4 regions of the Methylobacterium sp. J-118 genome follow, and region 4 is predicted to be linked to each of the others. Evidence: predicted binding sites of a transcription regulator. Region 4 holds the regulator's gene; each other region holds the start of a gene.

Region 1 (5,499 bases), 2.4 Mb from region 4:
CCCGGAATTGAGTTCAATGCGTTGAGATAGGTGCTGAATTTTACTTCGAGGTGGGGTCACGGTCGGCGCCGATAGTGACCCCATCTCTATCTCTATTTTTGCATTTTGGAGAAATAATTAGCTAAGTTTTTGCCGGGGTCATGCCTCAAAGCCGATTCACAGCCTATGCCGCCGCGATGATCGGCAACTCCTTAACCCGGGTCGTGTACCGGGGCGAGCGCATGTCAAACTTGGTTGACCATTCTCGTTTGGAGGCGAACCCGGCGCTGCCCGGGACGACCGCGCCCCGCCCGAAGCGGCGATTGCAGGCATCGAGGGCGCTCATCAGCGCCGCCCCGTGTTCCCGGTCAAGTTGCCCCAACCCCGGGAAGGCCTGTTGCGAGGCAGCAAGGGGCACGAGGTCGGTGGTGACGACTCCGGCCTTGGAATAGCGGTACCCATTCCTCCAAGTCTTCCGGACGCCGTGGAGGCACGCCTTCACCAGGACGAGGGTGTCGTTCGACGCCTCCGGCAGGGTCACCACCGACGAGACCGACCGCTGCGGTCGGTCTCGGTCGTGCTCCGAGGTATGGAAGAACACCGTCACGTGGTTGGTGCCAAGTCCCCCCGCCCGCAGCTTTTCGCCCAGCCTGGCGGCGTGTGCGGCGACCACCTGCTCCATGGTGCCGAGGTCCTCAACGCGGTCGGAGAAACTCCGGGTCACCGCGCATCCCTTCCGGGTCGGGGCGACTTCCTCCAGGTCGAGGCAGGCCATGCCTCGCAGTTCCTGCACCAGCCGCTCGCCCACCACCGTCATGGCTTTGCGCGCCGCCCGGGTGTCGAGGTCGCGCACGTCGGCGACGCTTTCGCAGCCCAGGGCCTCCAGCTTGCGGGCGTTGGCAGGCCCGACGCCCCAGATGTCCTCGGGCGGGATGCGGGCCATCCAATGGTCGTACTGGACCGGGTCGGTGAGGTCGCAAACCCCGCCGAGTTCGGGCACCTTCTTGGCGACGTGGTTGGCGAGCTTGGCCAGCGTCTTGGTGGCACCGATGCCGACGCAAGTGGGGATGCCCGTCCAGGCCCGCACCGTCTCGCGCATGTCCCGGCACAGGGTCACGCGGTCGGCCTCGCGCACGTCCGAGAGGTCCAAAAAGCTCTCGTCGATGGAGTAGATCTCGATGCGGGGAGAGAAGCTCCGGTAGACCGTGTTCACCCGGGCCGACATGTCGCCGTAGAGGGCGTAGTTCGAGGAGTAGACCCTCACCCCCTGCGACCGGCACATGTCGCGGATCTGGAAGAAGGGTTCGCCCATGCGGATGCCCAGCGCCTTCGCCTCGGGTGTCCGGGCGATGGCGCAGCCGTCGTTGTTGGACAGAACGATCACGGGCACCCGGGCCAGCCGGGCGTCGAACACCCGCTCGCACGAACAGTAGAAGGAGTTGCCGTCCGAGAGGGCGTAGGCCCGGGCGCTCATTCCGCGCGGCGCCTCGGGTTGATCGACCCGGAGACCACGCCCCAGACCTCGACCACCGCGTCCGGGGCGAGGCGGAACTCGGGGAAGCGCGGGTTGGCGAAGGACAGGATCACCCGCGGGCCCTGGCGCCGCCAGACCTTGAACGAGCGCTCGCCGTCGATGTCGACGACCACCACGTCGCCGTTGCGCGGGGTCAGCGACCGGTCGACCACCGCGAGGTCGCCGTCGTGCAGGCGGGCCAGCAGCATGCTGTCGCCCGCCACCCGCACCAGGAAGGTTGCCGGCCGGTTCGCGATCAGCAGCCGCTGCAGGTCGATCTCCTCCTCGACGAAGTCCTCGGCCGGGCTGGGGAAGCCCGCCCGGACGGCACGGGCAAGCATGGGGATGGGGGTCGGCAACCCGACGACGATGTCCAGCACCAGCATGCGCCCGCTCCACGAATCCATCAGAACAAAAGTGGAACACGGTGGGGCGGTTCCGCCAAGCGGTTAGGCCCACGACGTAGCGAGGCTGTGGACGCGTGTGGATAACGCGCAAAAGGCATTGACGTTGATGCCACAAGTCACCATCGGGCCTCGCTGCTCAAACCCGGTGCTGATCAAGGGGGGCTTCCTGTCACTGGCGACGCCCGCAGACACCGTCGACGCGTACCCGGGGGGATGCGACCACGGCCTCACTGCGTGAGCGGGAACTGTCGCTCGGCCCCTCGATTGGCCTCGGAGCGTAAGGTGAGGCCCCGCCTGTCAGAGGTGGAGCGGCGCGACCATCCCCACCCATCATTTGGTCCCGGTTCGGCTGCCAGGGGGTAGGTCCGGACGCTGGTCCGGAGCGTCCTGCATGGAAAACGGTGTGGCGACGGCGGTCCTTTGCGTCGTCGGCGGCGGCATCGCAGCCCAGGTTCTCGCATCCCGGCTGCGCATTCCTGCCATCGTCCTCCTGCTCGCGCTCGGCTTCATGGTCGGGCCCGTACTCGGCCTGCTGCATCCGACGCATGACTTCGGACCGAACCTCCGGCCCCTAATCGGCTTGGCGGTCGCCATCGTGGTGTTCGAGGGCGGCCTCGCGCTCGACTTCCGCGAGTTGCGGGCTTCCGGCGAGGGGGTGCTACGGCTCACCGCCTTCGCCCTGCCCATCAACTTCGTCCTGGGCACGCTCGCCGCCCACGTGATCGGGGGCATGCTATGGGGACCGGCCTCGGTTTTCGGCGCCATCCTGGTCGTCACGGGGCCGACCGTGATCCTGCCGCTCCTGCGCCACGCCCGCCTGGAGCGACGCTCGGCCGCCTTCCTGAAATGGGAGGCCATCGTCAACGACCCCGTCGGGGCCATCCTGACCGCGGTCGTCATCGAGATCCTGGTTGGGGTGCCCCATGGGTCCGGGGAGGATGCGGCCACCGCGCTCATGCTTCACCTCGCGGAGGGCGTGCTGGTGGCGGGCGCCCTCGGCGTCGGCTCGGCGTTCCTCATCGCCTGGGCGTTCCGGCGCGACCTCATCCCCGAGACGTTGAGGACGCCGGCGCTGCTCGCGCTCGCGCTGATCGCCTACGTCGTGCCGAACCTTCTGATGAACGAGGCCGGGCTTATCGGTTCGACCGTGTTCGGCATCGCGCTAGCGAACCGGCACGTGCCGGGTCTCGCGGAGCTTCGTCGGTTCAAGGAAAGCCTCGTCGTCCTCCTGGTGTCCTGCCTCTTTGTCGTGCTGACCGCCGACCTAGACCTCGCGGTCCTCGGCAAGCTGTCGGCGCCCATCCTCGGTCTGACGGCCGCGATCCTGTTCGTGGTTCGCCCGGCGGCAATCTGGTTGGCCACGCTGCGCAGCGACCTCACCCGGCGGGAGCGCCTGTTCGTCGGCTGGATCGGACCTCGCGGCATCGTCGCGGCCGCCGTCGCCGGGCTGGCCGGTCCCCGCCTAAGCGCGGTGGGATATGCCGGCGGCGACCTCATCCAGCCCACCGTGTTCGCAGTCATCGTGGCGACCGTGCTCGCCCACGGCTTCTCCCTGGGGCCGCTCGCCCGCCGGCTCGGCCTGTCGACCGCCGCCGATACCCAGCGGCTCGCCGTGGTCGGTGCATCCCCATGGGCGAGCGACATGGTGATCGCGCTGCACCGGGCGGGCGTGCCGGTCGTGATCATCGACATCTACCCTGGCGCCATGCTTGCCGCGCGGGAGGCGGGCGTGCCGACGCTTCAGGCCGAACTCCTGTCCCGATCCGCCGAGGAAGGGATGGCCGACCATCCCCCGGACCACTTGCTCGCCGCGACCAGGGACGAGCTCTACAACGCCCTCGTTTGCACGAGGCTGGCCCCGGAGATCGGTCGCGAGCGTGTCTACCAACTGGCGCCGTCGGAAAACCACATGCTGCACGCTGACACCGGCGTCAGCCGGGATGCCCGCGGGAAGGTGTTCGGTGCCGCGGACGCCAGCTTCGACGCGCTCGCCGGGCGGCACGAGGCTGGTTGGCGGTTCGTCGTGACCGGCCCGGATACCCTCGGGCAGCCGGACGACATTCCCCTGCTGGCTATCAAGATCGACGGGAGGCTCGAATTCGTCTCCGCCGATCACGAGGCGAACGACGCTGCCGAGGACGACCGATTGCTGGTCTTGCAGGCGCCGGGCATGGCAATGGTCAACGCTGATGATGACCGCCTCGTTCAGGTACCTGCCTGAGCGGAGGCGTCTGGCGGGACCCAACCGTCACGGCCGCGGCGCCGCAGCAGCACGAATCTTGGAAGTCGTACCGTCCCTCCTCACCTTTGGCCCATGGGCAACACGTTCGACGTCATCATCGTGGGGGGAGGCGCCGCCGGTATCGGCGCCGCGCGGCGGCTCGCGGCACAAGGCTCATCGGCCTTGTTGCTGGAGGCGTCGTCGCGTCTCGGAGGCCGTGCCCACACGCAGGATCTCGGAGGCTACCCGCTCGACCTCGGCTGCGAGTGGCTCCACTCCGGCGACCGCAATGCCTGGGTCGGTATCGCCGAGGCATCGGGCTTCCCGGTCGACCGGGGCGAGCCGCCATGGGCGAAGGCGCACCCGGGCATCGCCGAGGACGAGGAAGCCCAGGAGGCGGCGCAGAGGGCTTACGGCGACTGGGAGGAGCGGCTCCGCACGGTCGCAGCGGGCAGCGACAGGGCCAGCGACGCCCTGGAGCCCGGCGAGCCCTGGAACGCCTACGTGCGGGCCATCGCCGGCTTCATGAGCGGCGTCGCACCCGAGGCGATCTCAGCCACGGATTACCTCGCCTACGACGATGCCTCGACGGGCCGGAACTGGCACCTGCCGCTCGGCTACGGCACGCTGGTCGCCGCCAGCCTGCCGCCCTCGACGACGCTGCGGCTCGCCACGCCCGCCGAGCGGATCGACCTGACGGCCGACGGCGTCGCCGTCACCACCCGCGCCGGCGCCGTCCGCGCTGGGGCCGCCATCCTTACGGTCTCGACCGCGGTCCTGGCCGGGGACGCGATCCGCCTTCCCGCCGGTACCGAACCCTGGCGCGACGCGGCCGCCGACCTGCCGCTGGGCCGAAACGAGAAAATTTTCCTGGAGATCGGGCGCGGGGCCGCGTTCGAGCCGGACACGCACGCCTACGGCAACCTGCACGACCCGCGGTCTGCCGCCTACTCGATCCGCCCCAACGGATGGCCGGTGATCGAGGCGTTCCTCGGGGGCGAGGGCGCCCGGATCCTGGAGAAGAACGGTCCGGCCGCGGGCTTCGACTTCGTGTCGGCCGAATTGGCCAGCCTGTTCGGCAGCGCCGTCGCATCGGCGATCCGGCCGCTCGCAGCGACGTCCTGGAGCCAGATAGCGTCCATCGGCGGTGCCTACAGTTGCGCCCTGCCAAGCAAATCCAAGGCGCGTGCACGGCTGGCCCGGCCCTTCGAGGATAGGCTGTTCTTCGCGGGCGAGGCGACCCACCCCTTCGATTTCACCACTGCCCACGGAGCTCACGACAGCGGGCGGAGGGCTGCGGACGAGGCCATGGCAGCGCTTCGGCACAGACAGGAGAAAGCGGCCTGACGGAAGCCCGAAAGCATCCGTATGGCCGCAGA
Region 2 (5,499 bases), 3.6 Mb from region 4:
TGTCGGTGGTGCTCGATTCGATGTTCAGCCTCACCGAGGAGGGCTGGCGGAAACTCACCCTCCGCTGGGGCCTGTTCTTCTTCGTCCTGGCGGCCTTGAACGAGGTCGTGTGGCGTACCCAGACCGAGGATTTCTGGGTCAACTTCAAAGTGTTCGGCATCATGCCGCTCACCGTGCTGTTCGCCCTCGCGCAGACGCCGCTCCTCACCCGCTACGAGCGCAAGGATCCGCAGCCGGGCGCTTAGAGCTGGTTCCGATCGCGCTTCAATCGCAGCCGGTTCTCAGCCTTCGTTGTGACGCGCTCTCGTGCGCCGAACCGGGGCCCAGTCCGGCGGAGAGCGCTCGAGGCGCTACTGCGCCGCCGCGACCTTGCCGGCGGCCCGGATCCGCGTGAGCACGCTGGCGAAATTCTCGGGCGTGAGGATCCCGACCAGCTTGTCGCGGATCACGCCGTCCGGCCCGATGATGAAGGTCTCGGGCACGCCGTAGACGCCGAAATCGATCGCCGCGCGCCCGCTGGCATCGGCTCCCACCGCGCTGAACGGCACGCCGTGCCGGGCGAGGAAGCGCTGTCCGGCCTCCGGGCTCGGCTCCTTGTAGTCGATGCCCACGAGGCGGATGCCGGGCTCGCGGGCGAGCCGCATCAGCATCGGGTGCTCCACCTGGCAGGGGGCGCACCACGAGGCGAAGACGTTCACCACCGTGATCTGCCCCTTCAGGTCCGCGCTCGACAGGCCCGGTACCGCCGCGCCCGAAGCGGCGAGCCCTGGCACGGCGGGCAGGTCGAAGCGCGGCACCGGCCTGCCGATCATCGCGGAGGGCAGGGCGGCCGGGTCGACCCCGGAGCGCAGGCGCAGGAACAGCACGGCCGCCAGCGCCGCGAAGGCGAGGGCCGGCAGGATCAGCAGCAGGGACCGGCGGACCGGCGGCGGCCGCTCCGCCGTCTCGTCGAGCGGCGCGGTCATCGCCGGTCCTCGCCGAAGCCCTTCAGGGCCCGGACTTGCGCCCGCCGGTCGCGGATCGCGTTCCCGATGAGGGCGACCATCACCAGGGCCGTGAAGGCATAGGCGCCGAGGATGAAGCCGCCGTGAGACCCGAGATCCATCGCGGCGCTCCTAGACCGGTTGTCCGACCGGCAGCCCGGCCGGCTGCGGCGCGATGCGGGGCTGGGTGCGGTCCAGGCGCTCGGCCTCGCGGATCGTCAGCGTCCGCACCCGGCGGCGCATGATCTCGGTGCGCATCGCGTAGAGGTGGAGGGTCGTGCCGCCGAGGGTCGCGGCGGCGATCATGATCAGCAGGGGGTACAGCATCGAGGGATCGATGGTCGAACCGCCCATGCGCAGGATCGAGGCCGGCTGGTGCAGGGTCGACCACCAGTTCACTGAGAATTTGATGATCGGCAGATTCACGGCGCCGACCAGCGTCAGGATCGCCACCGCCCGCGCGGCCCGGTTCGGGTCCTCCAGGGTCCGCCAGAGGGCGATGATCCCGCAATAAATCAGCAGCAGGACCAGCATCGAGGTCAGCCGCGCGTCCCAGACCCAGTAGGTGCCCCACATGGGCTTGCCCCAGAGGGAGCCGGTCACGAGGCAGATCAGCGTGAAGGCCGCGCCGATCGGCGCCGCCGCGCGCTGGGCGACGTCGGCCAGCGGGTGGCGCCAGACCAGGGTTCCGATCGCCGACAGGCTCATGGCCCCGTAGAAGAACACGCCGAGCCACGCCGCCGGGACGTGGATGTACATGATCCGCACGGTCTCGCCCTGCTGGTAGTCCGGCGGGACCACGAAGAAGGTCTGGTACAGGCCCACGGCCAGCACGGCGAGCGACAGGGCCGTGAGCCACGGCACCAGGGCGCCAGACCAGCGCATGAAATGGCCGGGATTCGACAGGCGGGTCCAGAGGGAAGGCGTCATCGCGGCTGCGGTCTCGGACATCGTGACCGCCGGTCTACCCTAGGGTGCGGTGCAGCAACAATGCGGCCTTTCCCGCACCTGTTCACAGTGCCGCGCGGCCGGCGATAGACCGGCGGCGCGGGTACGCCGCGCCGGCCAGCCCTTGCGCGCGTCGGGAGGATTGGGCATATAGACGTGAACAAAAAGAGAACGGAAGACCGTCGCCGCACATAGCTGTGGATGACGCGGCATCCTCTCGCCGGAGCGAGCCCATGCGAACCGCCGACAAGCAGATCGCCGACATCCTCGTCCGCTACGGCGAGCCCTTCGGGGGCAATGTCTGGCGCGTCCAGGGAACGGCCGTGATCTACCACAAGACCCTGGAGCGCATCGCCGCCCAGGCCGGGATCGTGTTCGAGCCGCCGACCGTCATCCGCGCCGAGCGCGACGAGGCGGTGCTCCTGGTGACCGGACGCCTGCCCGGCACCAAGCCCGGCCCCGCGCGCGTCGAATGGTCGATGGGCGAGGCCCTGGTCAACGTGAACTACCGCGTCTCGGGCAAGCAGGCGGCCTACGTCTACGCCATGGCCGAGAAACGCGGGAAAGACCGCGTCATCCTCAAGCTGATCGAGCTCCACGGGCTCGTCTACTCCGAGGAGGAGGCCGACGAGTTCCGCGCCCACCAGATCCCCGTCCGGGCCGTGGACGAGGATTTCGAGGAGACCCCGGCCTTCGATGCGATCACCGAGGCGGAGGGCGATCTGAAGCGCCGCATCGACGAGGCCGGCACGATCAACGCGGTCACCGACCTGATGCTGGACGGAGCCACGCAGGCCGTCCTCGCCACGATGCCCGCCGGCACCCGCGACGAGGTCCGCGACTACGCCAAGGCGCGCCTCGTGGCGCTCGGCTGGCCGAAGCGCTCCGGCCGCCGCAGCGCCGCCTGACCCCCATTCCCAACCGCAGGAGACCGCCATGCATCGCGCGACGCGCCACCGCACCCTGAAGGCCCGCCGGGACGCCCACCGGGGCTGGAGCATCGAGACCCTGTCGTACAGCCCGACGCGGATCGTCCGGCTGGGGACCGAGAAGGTCGCGATCCTGTTCCCCCCGGCGGAGCCGGGCGCCGGCTGGCAGCTCTACCCGCATCCCGACACGTTCCCCGGGCTCAACTTCGAGGGTCTGCCGGCACCCTTGCGGCCGGAATTCCTGGCCTTCCCGGACCTCGCGGAGGTCGAGCGCTTCCTCGGTATAGCTGATGCCGCGCCGACCGCCCTCGCGGCATGAGGATACCGGTCAAGGCTTGGGCCAGGGCGCACCCCGGTGGAGCGCCTCGGCCTCGGGGGTGAACGCCCCGTCCGGCCCGTGCAGCACGAGGGGCGGTAGCAGGCTCAGGCCGGCGCGGCTCCCCTTGGTGGCGGCGATCAACACGCGGATCGCCGGGGCCTCGGCCCGGGCGTGGACGGGTCGGATCGTCAGGGCGCCGTAGCGCCCCCGGAGCGCGTCCAGGCAGGCGGGGAGCGCGTCGGCCCGGTGGATCAGCCCGAGCCGCCCCCCCGGCCGGAGGATCGCCGTGCAGGCGCGGATCCAGGCATCCAGGCTCCCCGCCGGGAAGGTGTGGGCCGCGGCGCGCTCGGGATGCGGCGAGGTGCGATGCGTGCTGGCCTCGAAGAAGGGCGGGTTGGTCAGGACCACGTCGAACCGGTCCGGCAGCAGGCCGGCGGCGCGGCGTTCGGCCGCGGGCAGAAGGACGTCGGCCTCGATGACGTCGGCGTCGATCCCGTTGAGCGCCGCATTCGCCCAGGCCGTCTCGGCGAGGCCGGGGTCGCGCTCGACCAGGGTCGGCCGGAGCCCCGGCGCCAAAGCCGCGCAGCCGAGGCCCACCGCCCCGGTTCCGGCACCGACATCGCAGAGCCGGCAGCCGGCGGCCGGCACCAGCAGCCGGGCGAGCAGCACCGCGTCGGTCCCGGCCCGGTGCGCCCCCCGGGGCGGCTGGTGGAGCCGCAGGATCCCGCCCAGGACGGCGTCCGGCGGTTCCGTCACGGCTGGCGCAACTCGTGGGCGAGGCCGGCATCGCCGAGCAGGCGCCGGGCCTGGGCCTCGTGGTCGCGCGGGACCAGGAGGCGCTGGCCGAACACGCCGATCGAGCCCTCCATCAGGCTCATATGGCTGTCGGCCACGAGGACCGGGATTTCGGCCGCTTCGAGGATCGTGCGGGCGAACCCGATCAGAACGACATCGTTGGCCCGGATCAGCTCGATCATGATGATCCCCCGATGGGCCCTGGGTTTTCAGCCGGCGATTTCGCCGCGCCGGTTCCGCGTCCGCGCCGCCCCATATCCAATGGGAGCCGATGTTGCGGCGCCGCGGGGCCCGTGCGAAGGGATCGCCCGCCGCCCGGGGCGGAACCGGACTGGAGGTTGCGGATCTTGGGTATTGCCCTCTCCATCGAGAATCCGAAGCCCGAGGCGGAGGCGGGGCTGAACGACCTCGTCGCGCTGGTGGCGGACGGCATGGCGCGGGTCAACACCACGATCCTGTCGCGGACCGGCTCGGACGTGGCGATGATCCCCGAGGTCGCCAACCACCTGATCGCCTCCGGCGGCAAGCGCCTGCGTCCGATCCTGACGCTCGCCTGCGCCCGGCTCTGCGGCTACGCGGGGGACGCGGACGGGGACGTGAAGCTCGCCGCCAGCGTCGAGTTCATGCACACCGCGACGCTCCTGCACGACGACGTGGTCGACGAGAGCGACATGCGCCGCGGCCGGGTCGCCGCCCGGATCAAGTGGGGCAACGAGGCCTCGGTGCTGGTCGGCGATTTCCTGCTCGGCCAGGCCTTCCGGATGATGGTCGAGGTCGGCTCCCTGCGGGCGCTCGACATCCTCTCGGCCGCCGCCACGGTGATCGCCGAGGGCGAGGTCATGCAGCTCACCAACGCCAAGAACCTGGAGACCGACGAGGCCGCCTATCTGGCGGTGATCCGCGGCAAGACCGCCGAATTGTTCGCCGCCGCCTGCGAGGTCGGGCCGGTGCTCGCAGCCCGGCCGGAGGCGGACCAGGCGGCCGCCCGCGCCTACGGGATGAATCTCGGCATCGCGTTCCAATTGATCGACGACGTGCTCGATTACGGCGGCACCTCGGCGGAACTCGGCAAGAACGTCGGCGACGACTTTCGCGAGGGCAAGATCACCCTGCCGATCGTGCTCGCCTACCGCCGGGGTAGCGAGGGCGAGCGCGGCTTCTGGCGGCGTACCCTGCAGCAGGGCGAGATCCGGGACGGCGATCTCGAGACCGCCCTCGACCTGCTCCAGCGGCACGGCGCGCTCCAGGAGACCGTGGCCCGCGCCCATGATTACGGCGCCCAGGCCCGGGCGGCCCTCGACGTCTTCCCGGAGGGCCCGGTGAAGGCCGCCCTCGTCGGCGCCGTGGAGTTCTGCGTGGCGCGGGCGCGCTGAGACGGCGCCTCACGGCTCCCGCGTCGACTGCCCACCAATCCCCGCCCTCGTACCGGCAGCCGTCATCCGGCGCCGTATGGAGGTCGAGCGACCGCGCCGCCGGCAGCCGCCGCCCAGCGCTGGCCGCGTTGTCTCCGCCTCCAGCCGATCCG
Region 3 (5,499 bases), 200 kb from region 4:
GGGCACGGCGACGCTGCCCGGCGCGCAGACCCGGGACAGGTCGTTGCGCAGCAGGTCGACGATCATGACGTTCTCGGCCCGCTCCTTGACGGAGGCCTGGAGCGCGGCGGCCGCCGCCCGGTCGGCCTCCGGATCGTCGAGGCGGCGGGCGGTGCCCTTGATCGGGCGCGTCTCCACCTGCCGGCCGTCGAGGCGGATGAAGCGCTCAGGGGAGGAGGAGGCGACGCGCAGCCCCTCCAGCTCGAGATAGGCCCCGAAGGTCGCCGGGTTGGTGGCGCGCAGCCGCCGATAGAAGCCGAACGGATCGAACCCGGCCGGCAGATCGGCGGTGAAGCGCTGGGCGATGTTGGCCTGGTAGATGTCGCCGGCGCGGATGAAATCACGGACCTTTTCGACAGCCAGCTCATAGCCTTGCCGGTCGAAGTTCGAGCGCCACGCGAGCGGTGTGCCCGGCCGGTCCGGTGCCGCATCCGCGGGCTCGGCGCTGCCGAGCCGGTCGGCGAAGCCGGCGAGCCGCGCCGCCGCCCGGGCCTGGCGGGCCTCCGGGTCGCGCTCCGGGAAGCCGGTGGCGACGAGCCGGCTGGTGCCGGCGGCGTGGTCGATCACCAGGGCCGTGTCGTAGAGGTTCAGGGCGATGTCGTCGGTGAGCCCGGCCCGCCGGGCCGGGGCCGCGACGCGCTCCAGGGCCGCGCCGAGATCGTAGGCGAGATAGCCGATCGCCCCGCCCGGGAAGGGGTTTTCGGGGTCGGGCGCGATCCGGTAGGGCGCGAGGCAGGCGCGCAGGGCCGCGAAGGGACCGCCCGGCACCGGGCGCCCGTCGAGGGTCGCGCGCCCGTCGCGGTAGCGGAAGCGGGCGAACGGGTCGGCGGCCACGATCGACTGGCGCCCCAGGGACTCGTGCCGCATGGCGCTGTCGAGGAAGGCGAGCCCGGGCAGGGACCGCAGCCGGGCCGCTGCCGCCACCGGGTCGATGAAGGGGATCTCTCGGGTCCACATGGCCGGGTCCGGGGCCGCTATCCTCTGGCTATGCGTCATCCGCTGCCGTCGCACAGGCGATGCCGCGGGGGAAGCGGCAGTTCCACGCAGGCACCGCCGCTCGGTGCGGGCAGGACGTGTCCGCGGCGCAGGATACACCCTGAGGCGGACACCGACGCTGACGGTCGAGCGCGACCGGCCCGCTCCTCCATGCAGGCCAATGACCTCATATTTTTCCGTCGGATAACAGGCGCGAAGGGCTCCGGGTCTCTCCCTCCCCCCTCTGCGGGGGAGGGTGGCCCCTGCATCGGCAGGGGTCGGGAGAGGGGAACCCGGCTTCAGAATGAGACGGGGGCCTTCAAGACGGGCATAAGCCTCGTTCTGCACTGTCGCTCCCCTCTCCCGACCCCCTTCGGGGGCCACCCTCCCCCGCAGAGGGGGGAGGGAGACGTGGGTGTGTCAGGCGGTTGCGCTTAGCCGCGAGCTTTGTGTGCCTCCGGCAGGATGCGAGACACAGGGCAAACGCTCATGTGATCTCTGAGGAATCATTTAGAACCTTCTGCAAGAGAAAAGGGTTTTTTGATTTATCGTAGCCTCGCGCCCCGGGCCGGCCACCCCTGCGGCGGACGGTCTCGCGCGGGCGGGCTGGAACCGCTATAGGGATGCGACCCCGAATTCTCGTCCCCGCGCTCCGTGTGGCTGCCCCACCGGCCACACGCGGGCGGCGTCCGACCCGTCGAATGCGCCCATGACCGCCACCGCCACGCCCGCCCCCAGCGGATCCGCCCCCAAGGCCTCGGCTCCAAAGATCTCGTTCGTGTCGCTCGGCTGCCCGAAGGCGCTGGTCGATTCCGAGCGGATCCTCACGCATCTGCGTGCGGAGGGCTACGAATTGGCCCGCCGCCACGACGGGGCCGACGTGGTGATCGTCAACACCTGCGGCTTCCTGGATTCGGCCAAGGCGGAATCGCTCGCGGCCATCGGCGAGGCCATGGCGGAGAACGGCCGGGTGATCGTCACCGGCTGCATGGGCGCCCAGCCGGAGGAGATCCGCGAGAAATACCCCGACCTCCTGGCGGTGACCGGGCCCCAGGCCTACGAGTCGGTGGTGGCCGCCGTCCACGAGGCGGTGCCCCCGGCCCACGACCCGTTCCTCGACCTCGTGCCGCCGCAGGGGATCAAGCTCACCCCGCGCCACTACGCCTACCTGAAGATCTCGGAGGGCTGCAGCAACCGCTGCAGCTTCTGCATCATCCCATCGTTGCGCGGGAACCTCGTCAGCCGCCCCGCCGCAGACGTGCTGCGCGAGGCGGAGAAACTCGTCACCGCCGGCGTGAAGGAGCTGCTGGTGGTCTCGCAGGACACCAGCGCCTACGGGGTCGATATCCGCTACGCCGAGAGCCCCTGGCGCGACCGGAGCGTGCGGGCGAAGTTCTACGATCTCACCAAGGAGCTCGGCGAACTCGGGGCCTGGGTGCGGCTGCACTACGTCTACCCGTATCCGCACGTGGACGAGGTCATCCCGCTGATGGCCGAGGGCAAGGTGCTCCCCTACCTCGACATGCCGCTCCAGCACGCGAGCCCCTCGGTGCTCAAGCGCATGCGCCGGCCCGGCAACCAGGAGCGCCAGCTCGACCGGATCCGCAGCTGGCGGCAGGTCTGCCCGGATCTGGCGATCCGCTCGACCTTCATCGTCGGCTTCCCCGGCGAGACCGAGGCCGAGTTCGAGGAGTTGCTGGCCTGGCTCCAGGAGGCCAAGCTCGATCGCGTCGGCTGCTTCGAATACGAGCCGGTGGCGGGCGCCACCGCCAACGCGCTGGGCGACCTGGTCCCGCCGGCGGTGAAGGCCGAGCGCAAGCGCCGGTTCATGGAGACGCAGAACGGGATCGCGCTCCGGCTGCAGCGGGCCAAGGTCGGCAAGCGGCTGGCCATGATCGTCGATGCCGTCGAGGGCGGCGTCGCCCGGGGCCGGTCGAAGGCCGACGCGCCGGAGATCGACGGCACCGTCCACGCCGCCTTCCGGCGCCCGGTCCGGGTCGGCGACATCGTCACCGTGAAGGTCGACCGGGCCGAGGCCTACGATCTCTACGGCAGCGTGGCCTGATTTCTTCGGACTTCACGCGATCCCCTGTGCGCTACGGGACCGGGCCGGTTGACCCGGGCCTCCAGTCCTGTGTGTTTGGAACATAACAGGAACTCAAGCCCGGCACCCGAGGCGGCGATGGATCCGGAGGTCGCGCTCCGAAAGATCATCCACATCGACATGGACGCGTTCTACGCCTCCGTGGAGCAGCGCGACGACCCCGCCCTGCGCGGGAAGCCGCTGGCGGTGGGCGGCTCGCGGGAGCGCGGCGTCGTGGCGGCGGCGAGCTACGAGGCGCGGACGTTCGGCGTGCGCTCGGCCATGCCGTCGGCCACCGCCCGGCGGCTCTGCCCGGACCTGCTGTTCGTGAAGCCGCGCTTCGAGGTCTACCGGGCGGTCTCGGAGGAGATCCGCGACGTCTTCGCCCGGCACACGGCGCTCATCGAGCCGGTGGCGCTGGACGAGGCCTATCTCGACGTCACCGAGAATTTCTTGGGGCTGCCGACCGCCACCGCGGTGGCGAAGGCGATCCGGGCCGAGATCCTGGAGCGCACCGGGCTCGTCGCCTCGGCCGGGGTCTCGTACAACAAGTTCCTGGCCAAGGTCGCCTCCGACCACCGCAAGCCGAACGCCCTGTTCGTGATCACCCCCGCCATGGGACCGGACTTCGTGGCGGATCTGCCGATCGGCCGGTTCCACGGGGTCGGCCCGGTCACCGAGGCCAAGATGAAGCGCCTCGGGATCCACACCGGGGCGGATCTGCGCGCCTGGACGCCGGAGCGCCTGCGCGAGATCTTCGGCTCGTCGGCCGCCTACTATCACGCGGTCGCCCGCGGCATCGATCACAGGCCGGTTCGGGCCCACCGGGTGCGCAAGTCGATCGGGGCGGAGACCACGTTCTCGGAGGACACCGCCGCCTTCGCGGTCCTGGCCGCCCGCCTCGCCCCGCTGTTCGACAAGGTCTGGGCCGGGGCCGACGCCAAGGGCATGCGCGCCCGGACCGTGACCCTGAAGCTCAAATTCTCGGATTTCGCCCAGGTCACCCGGGCGAAGTCGCTCGCCGCGCCGGTCGCCGACCGGGCGAGCCTGGAACGGATCGGCCTCGACCTGCTCGCCGGCCTGTTTCCCCTCCGGCGCAGCGCGCGGCTGGTCGGCGTCTCGCTGTCGGGCTTCGCGCAGGGGGAGATCGAGGGGCCGATGCAACTCGGGTTAGAGCTATAGAGAGGCGATCAATTTTAGGTTACGGGTCCTATGCTGCGACGCAACGCCCATTGTGCGATGCCGCACTTTCGGTTCGGCAGGGCAACACCAGATTGGCGGCACGGCGTGCAGCACCGTACGGACGGGCGCCGCCGAGAGAGAAGGACCCTGTCCATGACGAAGCCCACTGCGCTGGTCGCGACCGCTGCCCTGACGCTGGCCCTGTCGGCCGGCGCCGCCCTCGCGGACGGCAATTCCGCCTTCAGCGCCTCCAACACGGCGCTGCTGATGGGCAACACCGCGAGCCCCGGCCGCCTCTATGTGCCGACTGAGAGCGACGAGGACCGGCTCTTCACCAACTCCATCGCCGCCCCCGCCCCTGCCGCCGCTCCGCATGGGCAGAAGGTGCCGGCCCGCATGCCGGCCCGCTGAACGAACCGCAGGCCCGGGCGCCTGCTCGACGCCCGGGACAACGTGAGGTTTGCATCGTTCGGGCGTTCAGGCTCAGGCGTTCTTGCGCGGCCGGTGGTTCGGATCGATGCCGCCGTCGAGCTTGGTCTCGTTGTCCACGTCGCCCTCGAAGGTCGAATCCGCCTGCAGATCGGCGGGGTCGGCGCCGCTCATGCCCTTCGAGGTGCCGATGCCGGGATTGCCCTTGAGGTCGGCGTCGGTGGGCGTCTCGGTCTTGGGGTGCTTGCCTGACATGCTGGCTCCTGTCGCGTTCCGGAGCGAGGCCAACGCGTCGGGGCCGATGCGGTCGCCCGGGGCCCGTGCGGCGGTTCGCCTCCGGGGCCGTGCGGGCGCTCAGCCGATCTCCGCCGCCGCGATCCGGTGCACCCCCGCCGCCCGCATCCGCGCCCAGGCCTGCGCGAGGGATCCGTCGACGTCGATCCCGCGGACGGCATCGTCCACCACCCAGACGTCGAAACCCGCGTCGCGGGCGTCGAGCGCGCTCCAGGCGACGCAGAAGTCGGTGGCCAGCCCGCACAGGACGAGGCGGGTGATCCCGCGCTCCCGGAGCGCCCCGCCGAGGCCGGTGCGGGTGGTCCGGTCGGCCTCCAGGAAGGCCGAATAGCTGTCGACCCGGGGATCCAGCCCCTTGCGGATCACCAGCCCGGCCCGGTCGGTGTCGAGGCCCGGCGCGAAACCCGCCCCCTTGCTGCCCTGGACGCAGTGCCGGGGCCACAGCACCTGCGGACCGTAGGGCAAAGCCACGGTCTCGAAGCTTGCCCGTCCCGGAT
Region 4 (5,499 bases):
CGGATCGCGGGGGCCGAGGGCGGCCAGGCGGGGGCGGTGGCGGCCGCCCTGGTGACGGGCAAGCGCGGGCTGATCGGCCCGGCCACCAACGATGCGCTGCGCGCCGCCGGCATCTACCACGTGGTCTCGATCTCGGGTCTCCACATGGTGCTGGCCGCCGGCGTCGTCTTCTGGCTGGTCCGGGCCGCCCTCGCCCTGGTCCCCCATTGCGCGCTGTTCTGGCCGATCAAGAAGATCGCAGCCGGCTTCGCCATGGTGGGGGTGAGCGCCTACTGCGCCTTCTCGGGCTGGGACATCGCCGCCGAGCGCTCGCTGATCATGACCCTGATCATGCTGGGCGCGATCCTCGCCGACCGGCCGGCCCTGTCGATGCGCAACCTCGCGCTGGCCGCCCTGATCGCCCTGGCGCGGGAGCCCGAAGGCCTGCTCGGCCCCAGCTTCCAGATGTCGTTCGGGGCGGTGGCCGGGCTGATCGCCTGCGCGCGGCTGATCGACGGGCGCCTCTTCGTCCGGCCCGGGGCGGGGCGGATCGGCCGGCTCGTCGGCACCGGGCTGTCGGCGGTCACCGGCACCCTGGCGACGACCCTGGTGGCGCAGGTCGCCACCGCGCCCTTCGCCACCTACCATTTCCAGACGGTCCAGCCGTTCGGCCTCGTCGGCAACGCACTGACCCTGCCGCTGGTCTCGCTGGTGGTGATGCCGTCCGCGGTCATCGGGATCCTGGCCTATCCCTTCGCCCTCGACCGGCCGGTCTGGTGGCTGATGGGGCAGGCGGTCGGCGGCATGCTGGCGATCTCCGCGTGGATCGCCGGGTTCGAGCGGGCGACCGTGGTGCTGCCGGCCTTCGGCACCGGCGCCCTGGCCGCGATGACGGCGGGCCTGCTGCTGGCGACGCTCCCGGCCTCGCGGCTGCGCTGGCTCGCCGTGCCGCCCCTCCTGCTCGGGCTCGGCCTCGCGGCCCTTCCGGACCGGCAGGACCTCTACGTCGACCGGCAGGGCTGGGGCGCGGCGGTGCGGGGGCCGGACGGCCGCCTGGCCGCCCTCGGCAGCCCCTCCGGCTTCGTGCTGGAACAATGGCTGAAGGCGGATGGCGACGGGCGCCGGCCCGACCGGGCGGCCAGAGCGGGGCCCGGCGGCCGCTGCGACCGGCTCGGCTGTACGACGCTTCTGCCGGACGGACGGGCGGTGGCCCTGATCCGGGACCGGCGCGCCTTCCCCGAGGATTGCGCCCGGGCCGCGGTGGTGATCACGAGTCTCACGGCGCCGCCGACCTGCACGGGGCCGCTGGTGATCGACCGCCGGGTCCTGGCGGCGCACGGCGCCGTCGCCCTGCGCGTCGACGGGGGCGGGTTCACGATGCGCGCGGCCCGCGGCGACGGACGGTCGCTGCCCTGGCGTCCGCGGGCGGCACCGCCGGCCGGCTCCGAGCCGGGGGCGGATCCCCCCGCCGAGGGAACCGGCGGCATGGCCTCATCCGAAGTGCCGCAAGCCCCGGCCGACGCCCCGGCGGAACCGCTTCAGTAGCGGCGCACGAGGCTGACGAGCCGGCCCTGGATCTGGACCCGGTCGGGACCGAGCACGCGGGTCTCATAGGCCGGGTTGGCGGCCTCGAGGGCGATCGAGGAGCCGCGGCGCCGCAGGCGCTTGAGCGTCGCCTCCTCGTCGTCGATCAGCGCCACGATGATGTCGCCGGTATTGGCGGTGTCCTGCTTGCGGATCACCACGAGGTCGCCGTCGAGGATTCCGGCCTCGACCATCGAATCGCCGCGCACCTCCAGGGCGTAGTGCTCGCCCCCGGCCAGGAAGTCCGGGGAGAGGGTGATGGCGTGGCTCTGGTTCTGGATCGCCGAGACCGGCGTACCCGCCGCGATCCGGCCCATCACGGGGATCGAGATGGCCCGGCCGCCGTCGTCGATCATCCGGGTCGCCGCCGGCTGGGACGGCTGGGACGGCTGCCTGGACTTGCCGCCCTCGACCACGCTCGGGGTGAAGCGGCGCGGCTCGGGGGCGGGGGCCGGGGTCGGCGACTGGTGCAGGCTCTCGGGGATGCGGATCACCTCGATGGCGCGCGCCCGGTTCGGGAGGCGGCGCAGGAAACCGCGCTCCTCCAGGGCCGTGATCAGCCGGTGGATGCCCGATTTCGACTTCAGGTCGAGGGCGTCCTTCATCTCGTCGAAGGACGGGGGAACGCCGCATTCCTGCATGCGGCTCTGGATGAACCGCAGAAGGTCCAGCTGCTTGCGCGTGAGCATCGAAGGGGGCCTCGCGGCTTGGCGGACCGCCCCGGGGCGGCCGCTGAAACAAATCGCGAACACGTTAAACGTTCCGCAAGTGTTCCGCAAGCGTAATACGGCCACGCTCGTGTCCCGGCGGCAGAGGCGGGGCACAAACGCATTGACGGCACAAGCGGAGCCGTTTCAATGCACCCGGGCGCCCCGCCGGACAAGACCGGCGGCTCCGGCGGCGGGTCGGTATCGGGCTGGGAATGACGAGGATGCGACAGCTCGCGGCGCCAGGGTCCATCCGTTTCGCCCTGGGCGTCGCCCTCCTGGGCTCGGCACTCGCCGGCTGCACCACCGGCTTCTCGTACATCTCGCGGAACTACGTGGCGCTCACCCCCCAGGTGGTGACGATCGGCTGCAAGGAGCCCTACGAGGTCTACGACAACCGGCAGCTGCGCCGGATGCTGATCGTCTCGAACGCCCTGCGCGAATATGCCGGCTGCAACCTGAGCGAGGTCCGGATCGATCCCGAGCCGGAGGCGACCCGGGTCAAGCGCTTCCGCACCGCCGCCCGCGCCTATCTCGACGAGACCGTGCGGGAGGAGTGCCGGGTCACCGGCGAGACCGTGTTCGATCCGCTGAAGACCGAGTTCGCCTATGCCTGCGACGCGCCGGTCGAGAGGCGGGGCACGGTGGTGCCGCGCCTGCCCGGCCGCAATCCGGGCCCCGCCCAGCGCTGATCCGCCGGGCCGGAGGGGTCCGGCGTCCCTGACCCGCCGGCCGGGACACCGGTGCCGGGGGGATGCGTCAGGCATCCGGCTTCGGGAAGGTGCGCTCGGTGGCGTCGCCGGCCGCCGCCAGCAGGGCGCGCGCGAAGGCCCGGGCCTCGGCCCGGTCCAGCACGATCGCGGCGGTGACCGGCCCGCCCCCGAGATCCGACAGGGCGAGTTCCAGCCGCACCCCCTCGGGCACGGCGCTCGCCTGCAGGCTCCAGCCCGGCCCCCGTTCCGCGCTCTCCGCCATCGCTCAACCCTCCCGGTGCGCCCCGGGAAAACGCCGCAGGCTCCCGCCGGAACTGCCCCGGCCCGGGACTGTTCCCGAGCCGTGCCAAGCGCTTCCCTGCCCCGCCTCGCGGCGTTCCTCAAGACTGCGGGCCCCGGACTCGTGGTGATGCTCGCCGACACCGATGTCGGAAGCCTCATCACGGCGGCCCAGAGCGGCGCCCGTTGGGGCTACTCGCTGCTGCTCCTGCAGATCCTGCTGGTGCCGATCCTCTACGTCGTCCAGGAGCTGACGGTGCGGCTCGGGACCGCCACCGGCCGCGGCCACGGCGAGCTGATCCGGGCGCATTACGGGCCGGTCTGGGCCTGGATTTCCTTTGGCGGCCTCGTGGTCGCCGGGATCGGCGCCATCGTCACGGAATTCTCCGGCATCGCCGGCATCGGCGACCTGTTCGGGGTGCCGCGGCTCGTGAGCCTCGGCCTGCCGGCCGCCCTGCTGCTCGGCCTCGTGTTCACCGGGAGCTACCGGCGGGTCGAGAGGGTGGCGATCGCGGTCGGCCTGTTCGAGCTGGTCTTCATCGGGCTCGCCGTGGCGGCGCGGCCGGATCCGGGGGCGATCGTGGCATCCTTCGCCCACATGCCGCTCGGCGACGGCCAGTACCGAGTCCTGATCGCCGCCAATATCGGCGCGGTGATCATGCCGTGGATGATCTTCTACCAGCAATCGGCGATCGTCGACAAAGGCCTCGGCTGGGACCACGCCAGGCGCTCGCGGCTCGACACGCTCCTGGGCGCGGTGATCTCGCAATGCGTGATGGGCGCGATCCTGATCGCGGCGGCCGCCACGATCGGCAAGGCCGGGCAGGGCACGAAGGACGGTCTGCAGACCGTGGGCGACCTCGCGGGGGCCTTCACGCCGGCCCTCGGGCCGTGGCTCGGTCAGGTGGTGTTCGGGGTCGGGATCATCGCGGCGGCCTTCGTGGCGCTGAACGTCGTGGCCCTGGCCCTCGCCTGGGGTTTTGGCGATGTGACGGGCAAGCCGCATTCCCTGGAGCAATCGCCCCGGGAGGCGCCGGCCTTCTACGGCGCCTTCGCGCTGGTGGTGGCGGCCGGCGCGGTGTCCGTGCAGCTCGTGCCGAATCTCGTGGCGCTCAACATCGCGGTCGAGGTGATGAACGCCCTGCTCCTGCCGCTCGCGCTCGGCCTCCTCATCCTGCTCGCCACCCGGGCCCTGCCGGAGGGGAAGCGCGTGGACGGCGCCTACAAGTGGGTGGTCTACGCCGTCTCGGGCCTCACGATCGCCTTCGCGATGGTCGGCGTGCTCGACGGGATCGGCCTGCTCTGACCCGATTGACGCGGGCGGCGCGATGATGTCTCCCGCGGGCTCCGATCAGGTGGAGTCGAGACATGCAAGAGATCTGGTTCCGTACGGGCGAGGCCACGGTGCTGGCGGCCGAGGGCCAGTACACCGACGCCATGCCGGAGGTGCTGATCGGTTCCGTGCGCGGGCCGGTGGGCCAGGCCTTCGCCTCGATGATGGGGCAGGTCCAGGGCCACACCCGGATGTTCGTGGTGCGCGACCTCAATCAGCTGGTGCGCCCGGCCACGATGATGACCACCAAGGTCACGATCCACACGGCCGAGTATGCCGAGCTCCTCGGCGGCGTGGTCCAGGCGGCCACCGGCGACGCGATCGTGGACTGCATCATCGAGGGCATCCTGCCCAAGGACGGCCTCGACGAGCTGTGCATGATCATCATGATCTGGCTCGATCAGCGCTGCGCCGAGGACGACAACCTCGACCAGAAGGACCTCTACAGGACCAACTACGAGGCGACGAAGCTCGCCATCGCCCGCGCCCTCAAGGGCGAGCCGACGGTGGACGAGCTGATCGCCAATCGGAAGACCGTGAAGCATTACGCGCTGGACGGCGTGATCGAGTACTGATCAGCCCTGCGCAACGGGCGTGTGGACGTAGAGGTCGGCCACCGCGCAGTCGAGGCCGAAGCCGGGGAGGACCAGACGGTCGTCCCCGGTCAGGCGGGTGCGGGTCCAGGTCTCTCGGGTTCGCGCCGATAGGGTCAGGGCGGGGCTCTTCAGCTCGATCAGGAGCACGGCCTCGCACAGCGGCAGGGCTTCGTAGCCGGCGCACTTGACGTCGATCTTCTTCTGGCGCGTGCCGGGAAGCCTGCGGTGGTCGCTCGGAGACAGGATCTCGGCGGCCAAGTAGCAGCGCTCGACAGCATTCAATCCGGCCTCGATGTCGGCCAGATCGA

The links. The regulator LexA, encoded in region 4, represses DNA repair genes until DNA is damaged. The targets are predictions, from matches to a motif close to TGTTCNNNNTGTGTTCNG.
Region 1: a site for LexA is predicted at 1,900-1,917, ahead of AC3IF3_RS12475 (LexA family protein). Genes of this name have one in related genera too.
Region 2: a site for LexA is predicted at 2,088-2,105, ahead of AC3IF3_RS07110 (trna delta -isopentenylpyrophosphate transferase). Genes of this name have one in related genera too.
Region 3: a site for LexA is predicted at 3,156-3,173, ahead of dinB (DNA polymerase IV). Genes of this name have one in related genera too.

Annotation. Positions count from the first base shown of each region.
Region 1 is NZ_JBYQFA010000001.1:2,611,302-2,616,800, forward strand. It holds gene AC3IF3_RS12470 (Y-family DNA polymerase) at 164-1,453, opposite strand; gene AC3IF3_RS12475 (LexA family protein) at 1,450-1,878, opposite strand; gene AC3IF3_RS12480 (cation:proton antiporter) at 2,291-4,120, shown strand; gene AC3IF3_RS12485 (flavin monoamine oxidase family protein) at 4,214-5,467, shown strand.
Region 2 is NZ_JBYQFA010000001.1:1,467,504-1,473,002, reverse strand. It holds gene AC3IF3_RS07130 (septation protein A) at 1-245, shown strand, start outside; gene AC3IF3_RS07125 (DsbE family thiol:disulfide interchange protein) at 351-965, opposite strand; gene ccmD (heme exporter protein CcmD) at 962-1,105, opposite strand; gene AC3IF3_RS07115 (heme ABC transporter permease) at 1,116-1,913, opposite strand; gene AC3IF3_RS07110 (trna delta -isopentenylpyrophosphate transferase) at 2,165-2,839, shown strand; gene AC3IF3_RS07105 (hypothetical protein) at 2,868-3,179, shown strand; gene AC3IF3_RS07100 (tRNA1(Val) (adenine(37)-N6)-methyltransferase) at 3,189-3,935, opposite strand; gene AC3IF3_RS07095 (putative signal transducing protein) at 3,932-4,156, opposite strand; gene AC3IF3_RS07090 (polyprenyl synthetase family protein) at 4,328-5,347, shown strand.
Region 3 is NZ_JBYQFA010000001.1:5,262,002-5,267,500, forward strand. It holds gene pabB (aminodeoxychorismate synthase component I) at 1-996, opposite strand, end outside; gene rimO (30S ribosomal protein S12 methylthiotransferase RimO) at 1,724-3,079, shown strand; gene dinB (DNA polymerase IV) at 3,197-4,279, shown strand; gene AC3IF3_RS25795 (hypothetical protein) at 4,433-4,690, shown strand; gene AC3IF3_RS25800 (hypothetical protein) at 4,763-4,963, opposite strand; gene pncA (bifunctional nicotinamidase/pyrazinamidase) at 5,063-5,499, opposite strand, start outside.
Region 4 is NZ_JBYQFA010000001.1:5,059,130-5,064,628, forward strand. It holds gene AC3IF3_RS24775 (ComEC/Rec2 family competence protein) at 1-1,524, shown strand, start outside; gene lexA (transcriptional repressor LexA) at 1,518-2,252, opposite strand; gene AC3IF3_RS24785 (hypothetical protein) at 2,495-2,962, shown strand; gene AC3IF3_RS24790 (hypothetical protein) at 3,030-3,245, opposite strand; gene AC3IF3_RS24795 (NRAMP family divalent metal transporter) at 3,327-4,568, shown strand; gene fae (formaldehyde-activating enzyme) at 4,631-5,170, shown strand; gene AC3IF3_RS24805 (Uma2 family endonuclease) at 5,171-5,499, opposite strand, start outside.